Regions from separate parts of the Paenibacillus sp. P2(2022) genome, predicted to be linked through region 2. Evidence: riboswitches for the same ligand, from Rfam matches in the RefSeq annotation. Region 2 holds a riboswitch; each other region holds the start of a gene.

Region 1 (5,484 bases), on a different contig from region 2:
ATGTGAACACCGTCGGCGTTGAGCTCAAGAGCCAGCTCCACATCGTCATTGACGATAAAGGGGATACCAGCGTGGTGGCACAGATCTTGTAGCTGACGCGCAAGTTCAAACATAGGAACCCCTGTTAACGCGCTACGGCCCTTTTCCCGGAACTGGATCATGGTTGTGCCGCCAGCAAGAGCCTCCTGCACGACCCGATTTGGTTCCGCGAGGCAGTTCACGCTTCCAACAACCAGATACATCTGTAAATGCCGGCGCATGATCTCAGGTAATATTCGACCGCTCATTGGAGTATCTCCTGACGACGGCGGTAGGCCCAATGATTGGTTGGACCGTGTCCCTGGCCCAGATACAACGTATCTTCAATCGCCGCCTGAATGAAGGCTCTTCCATTCAAAATAGCTTCTGGTACAGACACGTCTTTCCCTAATTCAGCGGTAATCGCTGCTGAGAACGTACATCCTGTTCCGTGTGTGTGGACAGTTCGCACCCGCTTGCCGCCCAGCTCTGTGAAGGTTGTTCCGTCAAAGAGCAGGTCAATGACCTGACCGCTGTTTTCGCTCTCCTCATCGTGGCCGCCCTTGATCACAACGAATTTGGGACCCCGGCTGCTAATATGTCTCGCAGCTTCACGGCGTCCTTCCATCGTACGAATGCTTATCCCGGTTAAGGCCTCCGCTTCCGGGATATTTGGTGTGACGACCAGGGCCAAGGGGAGCAGGTCGTCGTTCAAAGCTTGCACCGCTTCTGGTTGCAGCAGCTTTGCGCCCCCTTTGGCAATCATTACAGGATCGACGACAACCTTTTCCCAGCCGAACTTTCGGATCTGCTCGGCTACCAGGCGGATGATGCCTGCATCAAACAGCATGCCAGTCTTTAGGGCGTCGACTCCAAGATCTGATCCTACAGCTTCGATCTGTTGCGCTGTTGCTTCCTGTGGCAGCGGATATACACCGTGAACTCCCAAAGTATTTTGTACCGTTATGGCCGTAATAGCTGACATGCCGTATACGCCAAGCTCCTGAAAGGTTTTGAGATCGGCTTGAATTCCAGCCCCGCCGCCACTGTCTGAACCGGCAATCGTCAGCGCTCTCGGTACATGCACGTCTCTCATCGCGCACCACCTGTTGTAGTTGTTCCAGCTTCACGGATCGTGACATGCCCCTCTAGCGAACCAGTATGTAGTTTGGCAAGCTCGTCGAGAAAGGCAATCTGGAAGCTGCCCGGCCCCAGCTTTGCGGTATGCGCTGCGGCTCGAGAAGCTGCTGCACCGTAAAATGCCAAACCTGCTGTGCCTGCGAGCAGCAGGTTGGGTTCAATTGCTGCAAAGGCACCCAACACAGAGGTCAGCAGGCAGCCTGTTCCGGTTACCTTCGTAAGCAGCGCGTCTCCGCCACTAATCAATCGTACTTCAACCCCATCCGTGATGACGTCCTCTTTTCCAGTGATGACAACCATGGTATGGAGCGTTTGCGCAGCCCGAACTGCCAGATCGACATTACTGCTGTCAGCACTGTCGCCTGCATCTACCCCTTTAATTTCTCGGGCTTCTCCGATCAGATGAGCGACTTCGGCTGCATTGCCTCGTACTAGTGAGATGTTAACCTCGTTTAGAATTCGTAGTGCTGACTCGGTTCTAAAGCTAGTCGCTCCTGCACCGACCGGATCTAACAGAACTGGAACACCGTGAGCATTCGCCGATTGTCCAGCAAGGATCATGGCATCCACCAGCTCACGGTTTAGCGTACCGATATTTAACACGACGGCGCCCGCTATTTTGGCCATATCTGCTACTTCCTCGGGTGCATAAGCCATCACCGGGGAAGCCCCTAGTGCATATAGGCCGTTGGCTGTAAAGTTGGTGACCACCACATTGGTTATATTATGAACGAGGGGGTTGCTGTTTTGTACCTTTGTCAGGAGCGCCGAATAACTTTGTTCCCATATATTCATCATGTTTATCCTCTCTCATCTATACTGATTATTCCAAGACCGTAGCGCGCATCTGGACGGGCCATTGTTCCTGCTTATAAGCCATATCCCAGAACATATATTCCAGCTGGCAGCTTAGCATAAAATGCTCAATCATCCGCTCTCGCTCGGCAGCCGTGGCGACTTTCGCCCAAGCATCCACACGCTCTCGATATTTGAAGGTTACATCTTCAATTTGGTTGCCATAGAAGCAAATCCACTCATAGAACGGATGAGACTCGTCTGGTCTTACCTCATCCATTAGCCTGCGTCCAATTTCAAGATATGTCCATGGACATGGTAGCAGCACGGCCATGATTTCCCCAAGACTACCCTCATGTGCGACGGTCAGCATATGGCGGATATAATGATGAGCGGACGGAGCGAGTGGATATCCCTGCATCTCTTCATAGGTGACACCTGCGATAGCACAAAAATTTTGATGCGGATGAACCTCGCTGTTGAGAATAAAAGAGATCTGTTCGTTAAATACAGCCATATCCTCCCGGCTCGTGCTTTTGGAGATTGCGATGCCGTAAATCCGCATGTAGGCGTTCAAATATTCAAAGTCTTGTTTTACATAGTGAATCAGCTGTTCCCTTGTTAAATTTCCTTCAGCAATACCTCTCACAAAGGGATGCTCATAAATGGCTTGAAAAATGCCATCCGCCTGCTGACGGAGCTCTTGCGAAAAACTCATTTCCCCACCTCCAACAAAAATGGAGAATAAGAAGTCCCGTAAGATACAATTCTCGGAACAATGCCAAAAAGCCGCCCCGAAAACTGGAGCGGCTTCAACATAGGTTCAATGCGCAAAAACGCCTGAAACCCTATATAGAAGGCTCCACTTTCCTACGCTAGTACGAACTAGATCAGGTTCAAAGGGTCCAAGATTCATTCTTGTCTCAGCCATAATGGCTCCCCTAGTGGACTTTCCTATTCTTTTGACTAATACTGTACATTCGTTCCTATGTTATGTCAAACTGCTTATGCCTAGTGAAGGATTAGTGAGGGTGTTGGATTACACTTTCCACGGCTTTGACCCTCACATATTCCGGTTTCCACATTGCATCCCGAATGGCTTGCTCAATATTTGGAAGGTGTGCCTGAGCTACCTGATCCTGAATTGCGGCCTTTGCTACCGCAACCGCAACCGCAAACGAAACATCACGTAATTTTCGAATATGGGGCAGCAGTGCGCCGCCAAGTTCATTCGAATCTACGGCGTTGGCAACGGCATCAGCTGCTGCGGTAAACATGGAAGGAGTGATTCGTTTGGCCTTGACCACAATTGCGCCTAGACCCAGTCCCGGGAAAACAAAGGCATTGTTCGCCTGACCAATTTCAAATTTCGTACCGTTATAGGTGACGGGCTCAAAGGGACTTCCCGTAGCAATCAATGCTTTGCCATCAGTCCATCGTATCAAATCCTCGGGTACCGCTTCAGCCAGATTGGTAGGATTGGACATGGGCATAATGATCGGGCGTTCCACATGCTTTGCCATTTCCTTGATAATCTCTTCAGAAAAGGCACCCGCTACACCGGAAGTCCCAATTAAGATTGTAGGTTTTACCTGACGGATGACCTCCAGCAACGGTATTTTGCCGTCTTCCGATCGGGACCATGAGCTGATTTCTTCCTTTTTACGCACATATGGTTTCTGATAATCGAGTACATCTTCCATATCGTCCGTTAATAATCCGCGATAATCAAAGGCCCAAAATGACTTGAATGAATCTTCTTCAGGAAGCCCGTCCTCGATCATAGCTCCTCGTATTTGGTCGGCGTTGCCGATTCCTGCTGCCCCCGGACCAAAGACAAGTATTTTTTGTTCACGTAGCGGAGTTTTGGTGACACCTACCGCCGAAACAATCGCAGCTAATGTGACTGCTCCTGTGCCCTGGATGTCATCATTGAAGGTGAGAATGTTTTGACCGTATTTCCCTATAATGTGGCGTGCGTTCACGCTGCCCACATCCTCCCAATGCAAAAGCGCTTTCGGGAATTGTGTTAACGTTTTGCTGATAAAGGTATCAATAAATTGATGATAGGCTTCTCCGCGAACTCGTTTATGACGGTTTCCGATGTATAGCGGATCATTCAGCAGCTTTTCATTATTCGTGCCCACATCCAGTACAATGGGCAGCACCCGCCCGGGATGAATACCTGCCGCAGCTGTATATACAGCAAGTTTGCCAATAGCAATGTTAATTCCCCCGACCCCCCAGTCACCAATTCCCAAAATACTTTCTGAATCCGTGACCACGATCAGGTCAACATCCTCACTACGCAATCCGGAATTATAGAACGCCTGTCCGATACCGTTCGGATGATCTATTGATAAATATACGCCCCCAGGGCGGTTGTACTCATGGCTGTATTCTTGAATGGCGGTTCCTACAGTCGGTGTGTAGACTACGGGCAGCATTTCACTCAAATGGTCGGTTAGCAGCCGATAGTAAAGCACGACATTCCGGTTATGAAGGTCGTTAAGTGAAGCATTTTTACGCAGCATGGTGGGTTGTGCCAGGAATTGCTGATATGCCCGAACGCTCTGTTTTTCCAATGAAAGGACAGTGGGAGGAAGAATTCCTTCCAAGCCCAGTTCTTTGCGTTCTTCTTCTGTAAATGCCACCCCTTTGTTCAAAAGAGGGTTTGCTAGCACGTCCTTTCCTCGTAAGGGAGTAGATAATGACCCATCACGATTGACATGAAATGCTTCCATAAAAATACCTTCTTTCCCTATATTTTAATAATTATTCATGATGGAAAATGACATGTTGTCCATAGTATGGACGTACGAATTGGTTTTATTCGCCTATCAATCTATGACAAAATGACCATATGTGTATCTTTTTATTAATCCCATAGAACTAATTTTGTTTTCGGATTCACCTTGTAATTCGTATAGTAGTAGTCCTGATGAATCAGGTCTAAATGCTCTGTTTTTATCAAATATGAAAAATAGTTTTTCTTCTCTTGAATGCTTATATATCAAGGGATGTGAGCTATTTTGTTAAGAAAATATGAAGTATTTGGACATTAATTTAATCTTACTAAGCAAACATTTTTAATTCTTTTTCAACAAAATAGAACTATTCGGAGGAAAAGGAGAGGTTTGTGTGCAGGGACCTATAGCCATTTTTAGCGATAATAACAGGGCTATTGATTATCCCAATGTGATTTGTTTTTACCAATATATACAGTGCGAGGACACGGAGGAAGCTTCAGTCTACGAGGGCGCAAGTTGCTGCCTGATAGATTATAGGGAGCCGGGGCAAGCCGTGCGGAAAGCTAATCAGATCCGTAGCCAGTTTCCACAAATGCCATTGCTATTGGTGACGGATGTAACCTTTCCGTTCAGTGATCTGCATATGGTGCAAATTATCGGAGTAGGCCGATTGCGTCTGCTATTTTGGCAAGCCAATGATACCGAAGAAATACTTTCTGAAATACAAAGCTTGCTCTATCCCGAGTATTCGACTAAAAGCCAACATGTTGCATTCATCTTG
Region 2 (5,484 bases):
CCAAAATTTCCAAAGACGGATGTCTCGGCAGATTAATTTGATTGTGAATGTTATGGTACAGTGTATCTGGCTCCAGCAGGAAGGTACTGTCCAAAATCATTGCGTCCACATCCTTGGTTTGCAAGCCCGCCTGAAGAGCGGTTCCTGCTCCCATAGAAAAGCCCCATACGATAATTTCCGACGAGCCGCGTTGCTTCGCAAGCTGAATCGCTCCAAGAAGCTGCTGGGATTCCGCCTTACCTCCGGTTGCGACGGCCTTGCTGTTTTGTGACGCGAATCCATAATCAAACATGACCACATTAAAGTTCAGACTGTGGGCATAATGCGCCAGATCATACATAGGAATCCAGCTTTCTTCGCGATTAGCCCCGTAACCATGACTGAAAATAATGGTTTTCCGCGATTGATCCGCCGGGATATACCAGCCTTGTACGATGCGGCTACCATCCTTGGCTGGGAAGCTGACATCTTCATAAGGCATGCCTTTGGCCTGCATCGGATTAGAGTACAAGGGTGCGACGGTGGGATTCGTAAGCACCCAGGCGATGTAAGCATGCAAGGCAATAAAGCAAAACAACAGAAAAAATACGACCGACAGCAGCAGAGCAATCACAACGTGCTTGAACCGCAGCATACGGGGATTAAAGAGTGGGGTGGACGGCTCCTGAACAGCGGTCTGTAGCTGAGCGTTGCGCTGGGATGTCGAAATCATGTAAGAGCCTCCTTATATAAAATTGATCTTCGAATCATAAAATTTAGGTATAATTCCACTTGAAAATAGTAGGGTATGTCCGTATAGATACCTATTATCGTATGATGGCTATTATCCAAAGTCAACGCCTGAACCGGAAAAGTAAAAATGATGCAAAGAATTGTCGATGTTTGTTCTTGTTCTGTAATATGGTTGTCACAAAAACATCTGTTTACAGTAGCCGCGACTATTCTATATAATTTATGTAACCATGTTTCATAGTGTGAAACGAATATGGATACAAGAGGAGCGGTTCACGATGGAAGACCGTAAATTAACCGTCCGCGCTGTAGAGCGTGCACTTGATATACTGCTGTGTTTTACCGCAGAATCTGATCTTGGTCTAACGGAGATTGCCTCCCAAATTGGTCTACATAAAAGCACTGTTCATCGTCTTTTGACTACGCTGGAGGATCGGGGATTTGTCGTTCGGAATGCCGAAACGGAAAAATATAGGCTTGGTTTTCGCATATGGGAGCTGTCCACGCATCTGTCCCAAAGCGATGAGCCGGCGGTGTTGTTACAGCCTGCAATGGAAGGACTGCGTGATCGCTTAGGGGAAACGGTCAGCTTGTACCTGCGGGATGGAAGCATGCGTATTCGCATACAAGCCGTGCAGAGCAATCAGGCGATCCGTAGGGTTGCGCCTGTGGGTGCGCGTATGCCGCTGGCTGTGGGAGCCTCCAGCAAGGTGCTGGCGGCCTTTATGCCACCGCAGGAGCTGGAGGTATTGCTAAGCAGTGAAGAATGGCCACCTTCGGTAGACCCGGAGGTTTATAAAGCCCAGCTGCAGGACATTCGTGAGAAGGGCTATGCGACCAGCTATGAAGAACGTGAGCCAGGAGCTGCGGCTGTGGCCGCGCCTATTGTGAACCGAAAGGGACAGGTCACGGCGGCTTTATCTGTATCCGGCCCGGTCAGTCGACTTGCGCCCGAGACGCTGCATGAGTTTGCACCGATTTTGATCGAAGCAGCCAAGGAAATGGGGCTTATGCTTCCGTGACAGTAATCAATACAAAAGGAAATCATACAAGGGTTGCCAAAGCTATAAATTTAAAGTAGTCTGATAGAGATGGCGGGATGTCTGTTATAGCCGCCAATTCATGTGAATAGAAAGTATCACAGTTACTGGGGGAGCCTGTAATGCGGGCTGAGATGGAATCAGGCAAGATTCCGGACCCTTTGCACCTGATCTGGATCATACCAGCGTAGGGAAGTAATCGGCCATTGAAATGTATACGCAGCTGCTGTCTACGGCCGCGCATTGGAATATGATTATTCCACGTGCGATCGGTTTGGATAGCTGTCTCGTTTGATTAGCCGGTTCCCTAGGGAACCGGCTTTTTTGCATAGATCAGCGCCACCCTGGGAATGGTTCCGGATCGGTGTGTCATTTCAACGATACGGGAGGAATGGACCATGAAACCGACAGAAACAAAAGGAACGAAAGAAACAGGAATGAAATCAGCAGATGCAGGATTGGCGGGAATAATAGAAGTAGAGGGAGAGAAGGCCAAAGCGGAGCAAGCCAGTGGGCTAAAGCCCTTTCCGGGGAGCCGTAAGGTGTATATTCAAGGTTCTCGGCCGGATATTGCTGTGCCTGAGCGTGAAATCGCGCTACAACCCACACATACCCCGCAGGGCACCGAGCATCATGACCCACTGCGTGTGTATGATACCAGCGGTCCGATGACGGACGAAGCCTACCAGGTCGACATCCGTCAGGGATTGCCACCATTACGGCGAGCTTGGGCACTGGAACGGGGAGATGTGGAGGCTTATGAGGGCCGCGCCGTCAAGCCGGAGGATAACGGGATGAAGCCTGGTTCCAAACGTGAGACAGTGGAATTTCCCGGCGTGACCAACCGTCCGCTACGGGCCTCGCAAGGGCGTACTGTGACGCAAATGCACTATGCGCGGCAAGGGATCATTACGCCTGAAATGGAATTCGCGGCGATCCGCGAAGGTGTAGAGCCCGAGTTTGTACGACAGGAGCTGGCGGCTGGACGAGCTATTTTACCTTCAAATATCAATCACCCGGAAAGCGAACCCATGGTCATTGGGCGCCAATTTCACGTAAAGATCAATGCAAACATTGGGAATTCCGCAGTTACGTCCTCCATCGAGGAAGAAGTGGAGAAGATGACCTGGGCTGTGCGCTGGGGCTCAGACACCGTCATGGACCTGTCTACAGGCCGGAATATTCATACAACGCGCGAATGGATCATCAGGAATTCTCCCGTACCGATTGGAACGGTGCCGCTATATCAGGCACTGGAAAAGGTGAACGGCGAAGCTGAGAAGCTGACGTGGGAGCTGTATCGAGACACGCTGATTGAGCAGGCGGAGCAGGGAGTGGACTATTTTACGATCCATGCGGGTGTATTGCTGCGATATATACCGATGACGGCGAATAGAATGACGGGAATTGTATCCCGGGGCGGGTCGATTATGGCAGCTTGGTGCCTTGCACACCATCAGGAGAACTTTTTGTATACGCATTTTGAAGAAATCTGTGAAATTATGAAAGTCTATGATGTGGCCTTTTCTCTCGGGGATGGTCTGCGTCCAGGGAGTATCTATGATGCGAATGATGAAGCACAATTTGCAGAGCTAGAGACGTTGGGCGAGCTCACGCAAATTGCATGGAAGCATGATGTCCAGGTCATGATTGAAGGGCCAGGACATGTCCCTATGCACAAAATCAAGGAGAATGTGGATTTACAAATGGAGATTTGTAAGGAAGCCCCCTTTTATACTTTAGGGCCGCTGACGACGGATATCGCACCAGGATATGATCATATTACCTCAGCTATCGGGGCGGCGATGATCGGTTGGTTCGGGACATCGATGCTGTGCTACGTTACGCCGAAGGAGCACTTGGGTCTGCCGAACAAGGATGATGTCCGCGAAGGAGTTATTACCTACAAAATTGCCGCACATGCTGCCGATCTGGCGAAGGGTCATCCGCGGGCACAGCAGCGGGACGATGCTTTGTCCAAGGCGCGTTTTGAATTCCGCTGGCGCGATCAGTTCAATCTCTCGCTTGACCCTGAGCGGGCATTGTCCTACCATGATGAAACGCTACCAGCAGAGGGGGCCAAGGAAGCCCACTTTTGCTCGATGTGCGGTCCCAAGTTTTGCAGTATGCGTATCACGCAGGACATTCGTGCCTATGCGGCCGATAAGGGACTGAATACTGAGGAAGCCGTTGCCGCCGGGATGCGAGAGAAGGCAGAGCAGTATCGGGAAGCTGGGCAGTAAAAATCGGTAGCGATACAAAAGTCAATCAACTGGGAAGCCTCAACGAAAAGTACAGTTAAGCTCGTCAGAGGTTTATTTCCATAAACGTATGAGCAAGGTTTAGAAACGCGTGAGTAACAAAAAGCCGTGGTTCTCTACAGTCGATGTAGAAAACTACGGCTTTTCAGCTTATGTAAAGCGGGATCATGCTACCGGATTAACGGAGCTTTATTTTTTACCCATTTTTTCATTCAAAATGTCCTGAAAGCTGAGCTTCTTCTCCGAGCTGTCTTCTTTCTTCTGCATACTCACCGCGTTGGCACGTTGGTATTGGTGGTGAAAAGGCATCAGGGTGTGGACAGTTAAGTTCATTGTATTCATGTGGTCATTCCTCCAATTCCATTTTGTCAAATTCAGATTGAGTTGCTTAGGACGTCTGTATAGGACTATGTATATGTACTTGATGTCGTAATGCCGTGTAGGTTGCTTGGTAATGTTTCAATCATTATACCCGCATTTATCCAAAGTAAAACGCTTTTGACATAAAACAGGAAGATGGTCGTATGTGTCCAAAATGTGTATTAGGAGGATGGTCATTTTAGGGGAAAATGTGCCTAGGGCCTAAACAAGGGCTAGAGGCCCGTTTTCTCAGTTTAGTAGTCGGGATTGTGTTTTTTTGTCGAATAACCTTGTATTAGCGGAATTTTGCGGAATTCTAAGGTTGGACTAAGGCAGTCTGGTGGCGAATTAAAGTGTCAAAGTTGTATTGACTTTATGTTGGGTAGTGGATACCATGAACTGGTTGTCAGCGTATTTTGGCAAGAAGAGTCAGCCAATCCATCTGGCAATTCATCCGTTGAAATGTTAGAGAGAGGATTAGAGCATATATGAAAAAAAGTATTGCAGATATCGTATTTATTATTCTGGGTGCGTTTTTTTTCGCGCTGGCTGTTAATCTGTATGTGATCCCGAATGAGTTTGGCGAGGGGGGCGTTACAGGGGTCACGATCATCTTGTACTACCTGTTTCAGTGGTCTCCCTCGATCGTCAATCTGGTCATTAATGGCTTGCTGCTGATTGTCGGATATAAATTTTTGGACAAGAGAACGACTCTGTATACTATAATTGCGGTCGCTTTTAACTCGCTGTTTTTACATTTAACAGTCAACTGGCGGATTGATTCGCATGAGCCGACGATTAATGCCGTATTTGCCGGAGTTTTGGTAGGGGTCGGCATTGGCTTAATTGTACGGGTCGGTGGTACAACGGCAGGAACGGTCATTTTAGCCCGGATTGCCAACAAGTATCTGGATTGGAATATCAGCTATGCCTTGTTGTTTTTTGATCTGATTGTCGCCTTCTCTTCCTACTTTATTATTGGCCCGGAAAAATTAATGCTAACTATCGTTATTTTGTACGTCGGTACGAAAGTTATGGATTTCATGATTGAAGGATTGAATCCGAAAAAAGCGGTCATGATCATTTCGGAG
Region 3 (5,484 bases), on a different contig from region 2:
CATAATAAACACGGTACTGTTGTATTGGGCATCAAAAAAAGCAGCAAATCTCTTATTTAAAGAGACTTACTGCTTCATTCTGTTATGGAGTGGAGACTAAAATCCCAAGTTACTTGGACGCCTTTGGCTTCGTTGTTTTAGCCGGTTTTGCAGCCGCAGGTTTAGTCGTTTTGACAGCTGGCTTCGCGGTTGCTTTCGCAGGTGCCGCAGCTTCCTTCACAGAGGTCGTTGCTGCACTAGGCTTAGCGCCAGCTTTCAAGCTGTATTTGGCAAACCCGTCTGCCGCGCTGCTCAAGTATGAAATTTGTTGATTTCCGGCCAGCACGTCTTTGGCATCAGGAGAGGACTCAAAAGTAACCTTGGCCTGACCAAAAGGAGCAATAGACCAGTTGCCGTCCGCTGACGGATTAATCGTTCCGTTCGTACGGATATAATCAACAACGACTTGGCGACTTTCATCTGGTGCTGCCATCACAATACGTTTGCCATCTGGGTTGGCCAGTTTGGAGGAGGAAGCACGATAGTTATTGGTCGCAACAATAAATTTCTGTGCAGGATCAATAGCCTTCCCGTTGTATTGCAGATCCTTGATACGATGGGCTGAAGAATCAATAATAGTTCCCTTGGCATCATATCGTGCAGGCTGAGTTACATCAATCTGGTAATTCACACCGTCAATCACATCAAAATTGTAGGTTGGGAAATCTTTGTTAATCAGCGATTGTTCCTCAGTTTTGCTAGGATCAATGCGGTTGAACTGACCCGCAGACCACTCCAGCCACTCCTGAATTTCAGCACCAGTAACTTCTACAGCATGAACCGTGTTCGGGTACACATACAGATCGGACACGTTTTTAATCGCTATTGTACCTTCAGGAATGTTGGTATAATACTCGGCACCGTTGCGACCACCGGCTTTGAATGGAGCGCCTGCCGATAATACGGGAAGATTTTCGTATTCGGTTCCTTTAAGATGGTTTTGAACATACCATTTCTGTGCATTTGTCACAATTTGAATGGACGGGTCATCCTGTACTAATGCAAAATAGCTGGTAATCGGTGCAGTCGTTGTTCCGACAGGTTGACGAACATAATCCAGCGTTCCTTGATGCTCTCCTTTGATCGCATCAATCAGTTTAAATTCAGGAGTAAACTGCACAGACTGATTGGTAGTACTCACAACTGAACGCACTTTAGACTGAGAGTCGATTACGTTCCATTCATTCTTTTTCTTTTCCAGGGTCAGGTCAATAACGCCTAAATCTTTGCCCCATGAAGAAGCTTCTACAGCTGGTACGCCATTAATAGTACCTTTATCCAGATCTACCCCGCTCATATCTTTAAAATCAGGGCCTGGGAAAGATTTGTGAGCATGCCCAAACAGAATCGCGTTAATCCCGTCTACCTGGCTCAAATATTTAACGGCATTCTCCATCATTGGCGTTTGCGGCACATCCTCATAGCCTGTATGTGCAAGCACGACAATAATGTCAGCCCCTTCTGTTTTCATTTGTGGAATAAACTTTTTGGCTGTTTCCACAATATCCTTTGTAACGACCTTATCCTTCAAATTAGCTTCATCCCACTGCATAATTTGAGGTGTTACTAGACCGATGACACCCACTCTGAGTGTATGCTCTTCGCCCTTCTCATCCGTTACTGTTTTATCAAGAATCTGATAAGGGGTAAAATAATTTTTAGTAGCTTGCCCCCCTTTATCAACATAAACGTTCGCATTTACGTAAGGAAAATCAGCACCCTTGAGCGATTTATCCAGGAAGTCGAGACCATAGTTGAATTCGTGGTTGCCGACAGTAGCCGCATCATAGCCCATCAAGTTCATCATCTTGTAGACCGGATGGACACCGCCTTCTTTCTCAAAGGTTTTGTTGCGGGCCATATAATCGTCTAATGGATTGCCCTGTAGCAAATCACCGTTATCGAACAACATGCTGTTTCTCGCTTCACTACGAGCCTGTTGGATTAGTCCGGCTGTGTTAATCAAGCCATATTCGTTGGTTTCTTTGTCCGAATAATAATCATAATTCATCAGCGCCCCATGAATATCTGTTGTTTCCATGATCCGCAGATTCACCGTAGCTTCATCGTGGGATTTGTTAGCTGCCCAGGATGGAGCGGCTGAAAACACCAGCAGGCTACAAGTTACAACTGCCGCTGTAAACCCTTTAAACCAATTTTTACGAAATAACAAAATATACCCCTCCTCATTAAGGTGTATGCCTCATATACATACTTTTGCACATATATGTAAGCTTTGAACCCACCATTCCTATTTTAATCCAACGCCAGACAAAAGAGTAGTCATTTGCTTAGAATATTTATGAAAAAATAATTATTTTGCGTATAAAAAAAGCCAGTAAATCTCCTGAAAAAGTTGGAAATTTACTGGCTTGTCCGTTTATATTGTTTCTATTTCGTCCACACCTGGCGCTCCGTTTGTTGACCCACGTACTCAATACGAGTCGGATTGACGTCTAAGATGACATAATCGGGATCATCTGGTCCGGAAAACCATTTTTTCAGAGAATCATTCCACACTTGTTTGCGTAACCCCTCATCAGCTGTAATCTGGACGGTAGCCTCCACTTCCAAGACTTCCTTCGTGCCACCCACTTCATAGCCCAGCAGCAGATAAGCATTCGGATTGTCCTTTAGCTCATCCACTTTATGTGTTTTGCGATCCGTCGCCAGATGAATGTTCATTCCATCGTTAAAAAGGGCCATATAGCGTACTTTCGGTTTTCCGCCCTCTACCGTACCTAACGAGCAAAATTTGTTGTTATCCAAAGCCTTCACAATGGCTTGTTCCAGCTGACTGCGATCCAGTGTCTCCGTTTTACCCACAGTACAACAACTCCTTTTTACGAATTAGAATTCTATAGGGCTATGCCACTTGGCACCAGCTCTCCTAAACATACAGTGTAGCTGTTCTAAAAATAACATGACCAAACAGATCTGAATGATTCATGTTCATTTTCAGATCAAAGCTCACAGTAAAAGTGTACCCTGTCGTTCGGCAAATGAACCGTGAGCGCTTCCTCAAAGCTGGACAGCCCCGCTTTCAAGGCATATAATCGTCGTAGTAAACCCGAATAAACGAACCCATTAAACCATACAATGCCAGGGGTGCTGGAATCGGCCGGCTGAGAGTGTGTCCCAAGACACTGACCCTTACAACCTGATCTGGGTAATGCCAGCGTAGGAATGCTTAAGCAAGATGTGCCTTTTATTAAAACAGGACATCCCTTACTTTGGTATATACAAGCGCAAGCGTCCCGGATCTCGGGACGCTTTTTTTGTTGAAGATAAAGTTGTTGGAAAGATTGCTTCCGGCAGATGTGATTTTTGTGAAAATGGGGAATATAAACTGTCTGATTGGACGGATAACGGGTAATTAAAAAGGAGAGAACACAACGATGAAGCGCATGAAAATGTTAAGCCTGGGTCTGATCAGTCTGTGGCTCATGGCTATGACTCTGACCGCTTGCGGCGGCAATCCCCCTACATCTCAAAAGGAGGTTCCTGCTGCCGACACTTCAACGTCTACCTCGGCAAAGGGGCTCAAAGATGTTAAAGTGGTGCTCGACTGGACACCCAATACGAATCACACGGGACTCTATGTCGCCAAGGACAAAGGATTTTACGAAAAAGCAGGCTTAAATGTCCAAATTGTTCAACCTGGTTCAGGGGGAGCCGACCAAATGGTTGCTTCGAATGCTGCACCTTTTGGTATCAGCTATCAAGAAGGCGTCACTCAGGCTCGCATCCAAGGCGTACCGCTCGTATCCATCGCTGCGGTGATTCAGCATAACACCTCTGGCTTCGCAGCTCCGGTAGACCGCGGAATTAAAAGCCCGAAAGATTTCGAGGGTAAAAGCTACGGCGGCTGGGGTTCTCCTGTAGAAGAAGCGGTCATGAAATCCATCATGGATTCAGACCAAGGTGATGTGAGCAAAGTGAAAATCGTCAATATGGGCAATGCAGACTATTTTACAGCCGTGAAGCGGGATATTGACTTTGCCTGGATTTTCTACGCATGGACCGGGATTGAGGCCGAGCTTCGAGGCGAGCCCTTGGATATGCTGTATGTAAAAGATTATTCCAAAAGTCTCGATTACTATACACCTGTAATTGTGAGCAATGAACAGACGATAAAAAACGATCCTGACCTAGTCAAAGCGTTCATGGACGCTACTGCACAAGGCTATGAATACACTATCGCCCATCCAGAAGAAGCGGCGAATATCTTAACTAAAGTTGTGCCAGAGCTGGACAAAAAACTGGTACTTGCTAGCCAAAAATGGCTAAGCCCGCGTTATCAGGACGATGCCACGCAATGGGGCTTACAAAAAGCAGAGGTATGGCAAAACTACTCGGATTGGATGTATGAACGCAAGCTGCTCAGCAAACCTTTGGAAGTCGATAAGGCCTTCACAAACGACTTCTTGCCCAAGCGTTGATCATTTTGTTAAATCGCTAAATAAGACTGGACTAGAGAAGTGAACGAAGCGCCACTACGCGGACGGATGATGCTTCCCATCGCCACCGCCCCCCGGATTTCTCGTATAAAGCCCTCAGCAGGGTAGAAATCCGGGGACAAAAGCGACCGTTTTGCTTGTACAGCACCATTCCGTCCAATTCGTTCTCGTTCCACTTGGTTTATTTCTCTAATCTCATAGTATCTAAGCGCAAAAACAGGTGCGCTTATGTAGAAAATACCGTACAAAATACTGTACAACCTAGCTTTAAAACTAAGTGGCTTTTAAGGCGGTTGGTAGCGGAGCGGTTCATTTGAATCTGAAGAAGCGAAGCGGTCTCCCCACCTTAAACCACCATATCTTTTTTACTAACACTCCAATAAAGGACAGGTGAAATTCACATGGCTAATACACTGCTCAGCATTCAAGTAATCCCTAAAACACCTAATAACGAAGACTCTTACCCCTATGTAGACAAGGCGATTGAGGTCATCCAGCGTTCCGGTGTCAAACATCAGGTGAATCCATTGGATACGACCATGGAGGGCGAGCTCGACGAGTTGCTGAAAGTGGTTAAAGAAATGCACGAGGCTTTGACGGAAGCTGGAAGTCCCAGCGTCATTTCACAGATCAAAATTGCACATAACCCACAGGGCATCAGCATGAGCAAGCTGACCGAGAAGTATCGCCCATGAATCCGAAAGGCAAGAACGCATCCTGGTGGAAAAGCGTATGGCCGCCCCTTGTGGCGGTCCTCTTCTTTTTAGCGGCTTGGCAGGGAGCGGTTTCCTATTTACATATTGAATCCTGGCTGCTGCCAGCTCCATCCCTAATCGTACAAGAGGGTATGGCGCAGTCGGCGTTGTTTGGTGCCCATACATGGGCTACGATTCGCCTGACGCTTGCGGGATTTGCTATAGGGACAGCAACAGGACTGCTGATCGCCATCGTTCTCCATACGATTCCTTTTCTCAAATCTGCTCTG

What was found. Region 2 has a riboswitch for thiamine pyrophosphate ahead of thiC (phosphomethylpyrimidine synthase ThiC). Riboswitches for the same ligand answer to the same signal wherever they lie in the genome.
Region 1: it holds a riboswitch for thiamine pyrophosphate, as region 2 does, so the genes downstream of both, tenA (thiaminase II) here and thiC (phosphomethylpyrimidine synthase ThiC) in region 2, are expected to answer to the same signal.
Region 3: it holds a riboswitch for thiamine pyrophosphate, as region 2 does, so the genes downstream of both, MMB75_RS23635 (ABC transporter substrate-binding protein) here and thiC (phosphomethylpyrimidine synthase ThiC) in region 2, are expected to answer to the same signal.

What each region holds. Positions count from the first base shown of each region.
Region 1 is NZ_JAKWFI010000005.1:270,387-275,870, forward strand. Features, by position in the region: gene thiE (thiamine phosphate synthase) at 1-287, opposite strand, end outside; gene thiD (bifunctional hydroxymethylpyrimidine kinase/phosphomethylpyrimidine kinase) at 284-1,114, opposite strand; gene thiM (hydroxyethylthiazole kinase) at 1,111-1,956, opposite strand; gene tenA (thiaminase II) at 1,982-2,671, opposite strand; TPP riboswitch at 2,804-2,906, opposite strand; gene MMB75_RS18270 (NAD-dependent malic enzyme) at 2,976-4,697, opposite strand; gene MMB75_RS18275 (glycosyltransferase) at 5,095-5,484, shown strand, end outside.
Region 2 is NZ_JAKWFI010000009.1:40,354-45,837, reverse strand. Features, by position in the region: gene MMB75_RS21865 (alpha/beta hydrolase) at 1-712, opposite strand, end outside; gene MMB75_RS21860 (IclR family transcriptional regulator) at 1,011-1,754, shown strand; TPP riboswitch at 1,872-1,983, shown strand; gene thiC (phosphomethylpyrimidine synthase ThiC) at 2,171-4,015, shown strand; gene MMB75_RS21850 (hypothetical protein) at 4,223-4,375, opposite strand; gene MMB75_RS21845 (YitT family protein) at 4,882-5,484, shown strand, end outside.
Region 3 is NZ_JAKWFI010000012.1:54,312-59,795, reverse strand. Features, by position in the region: gene MMB75_RS23645 (bifunctional 2',3'-cyclic-nucleotide 2'-phosphodiesterase/3'-nucleotidase) at 110-2,212, opposite strand; gene MMB75_RS23640 (pyridoxamine 5'-phosphate oxidase family protein) at 2,431-2,865, opposite strand; TPP riboswitch at 3,134-3,243, shown strand; gene MMB75_RS23635 (ABC transporter substrate-binding protein) at 3,438-4,481, shown strand; gene MMB75_RS23630 (hypothetical protein) at 4,490-4,675, opposite strand; gene MMB75_RS23625 (MTH1187 family thiamine-binding protein) at 4,901-5,194, shown strand; gene MMB75_RS23620 (ABC transporter permease) at 5,191-5,484, shown strand, end outside.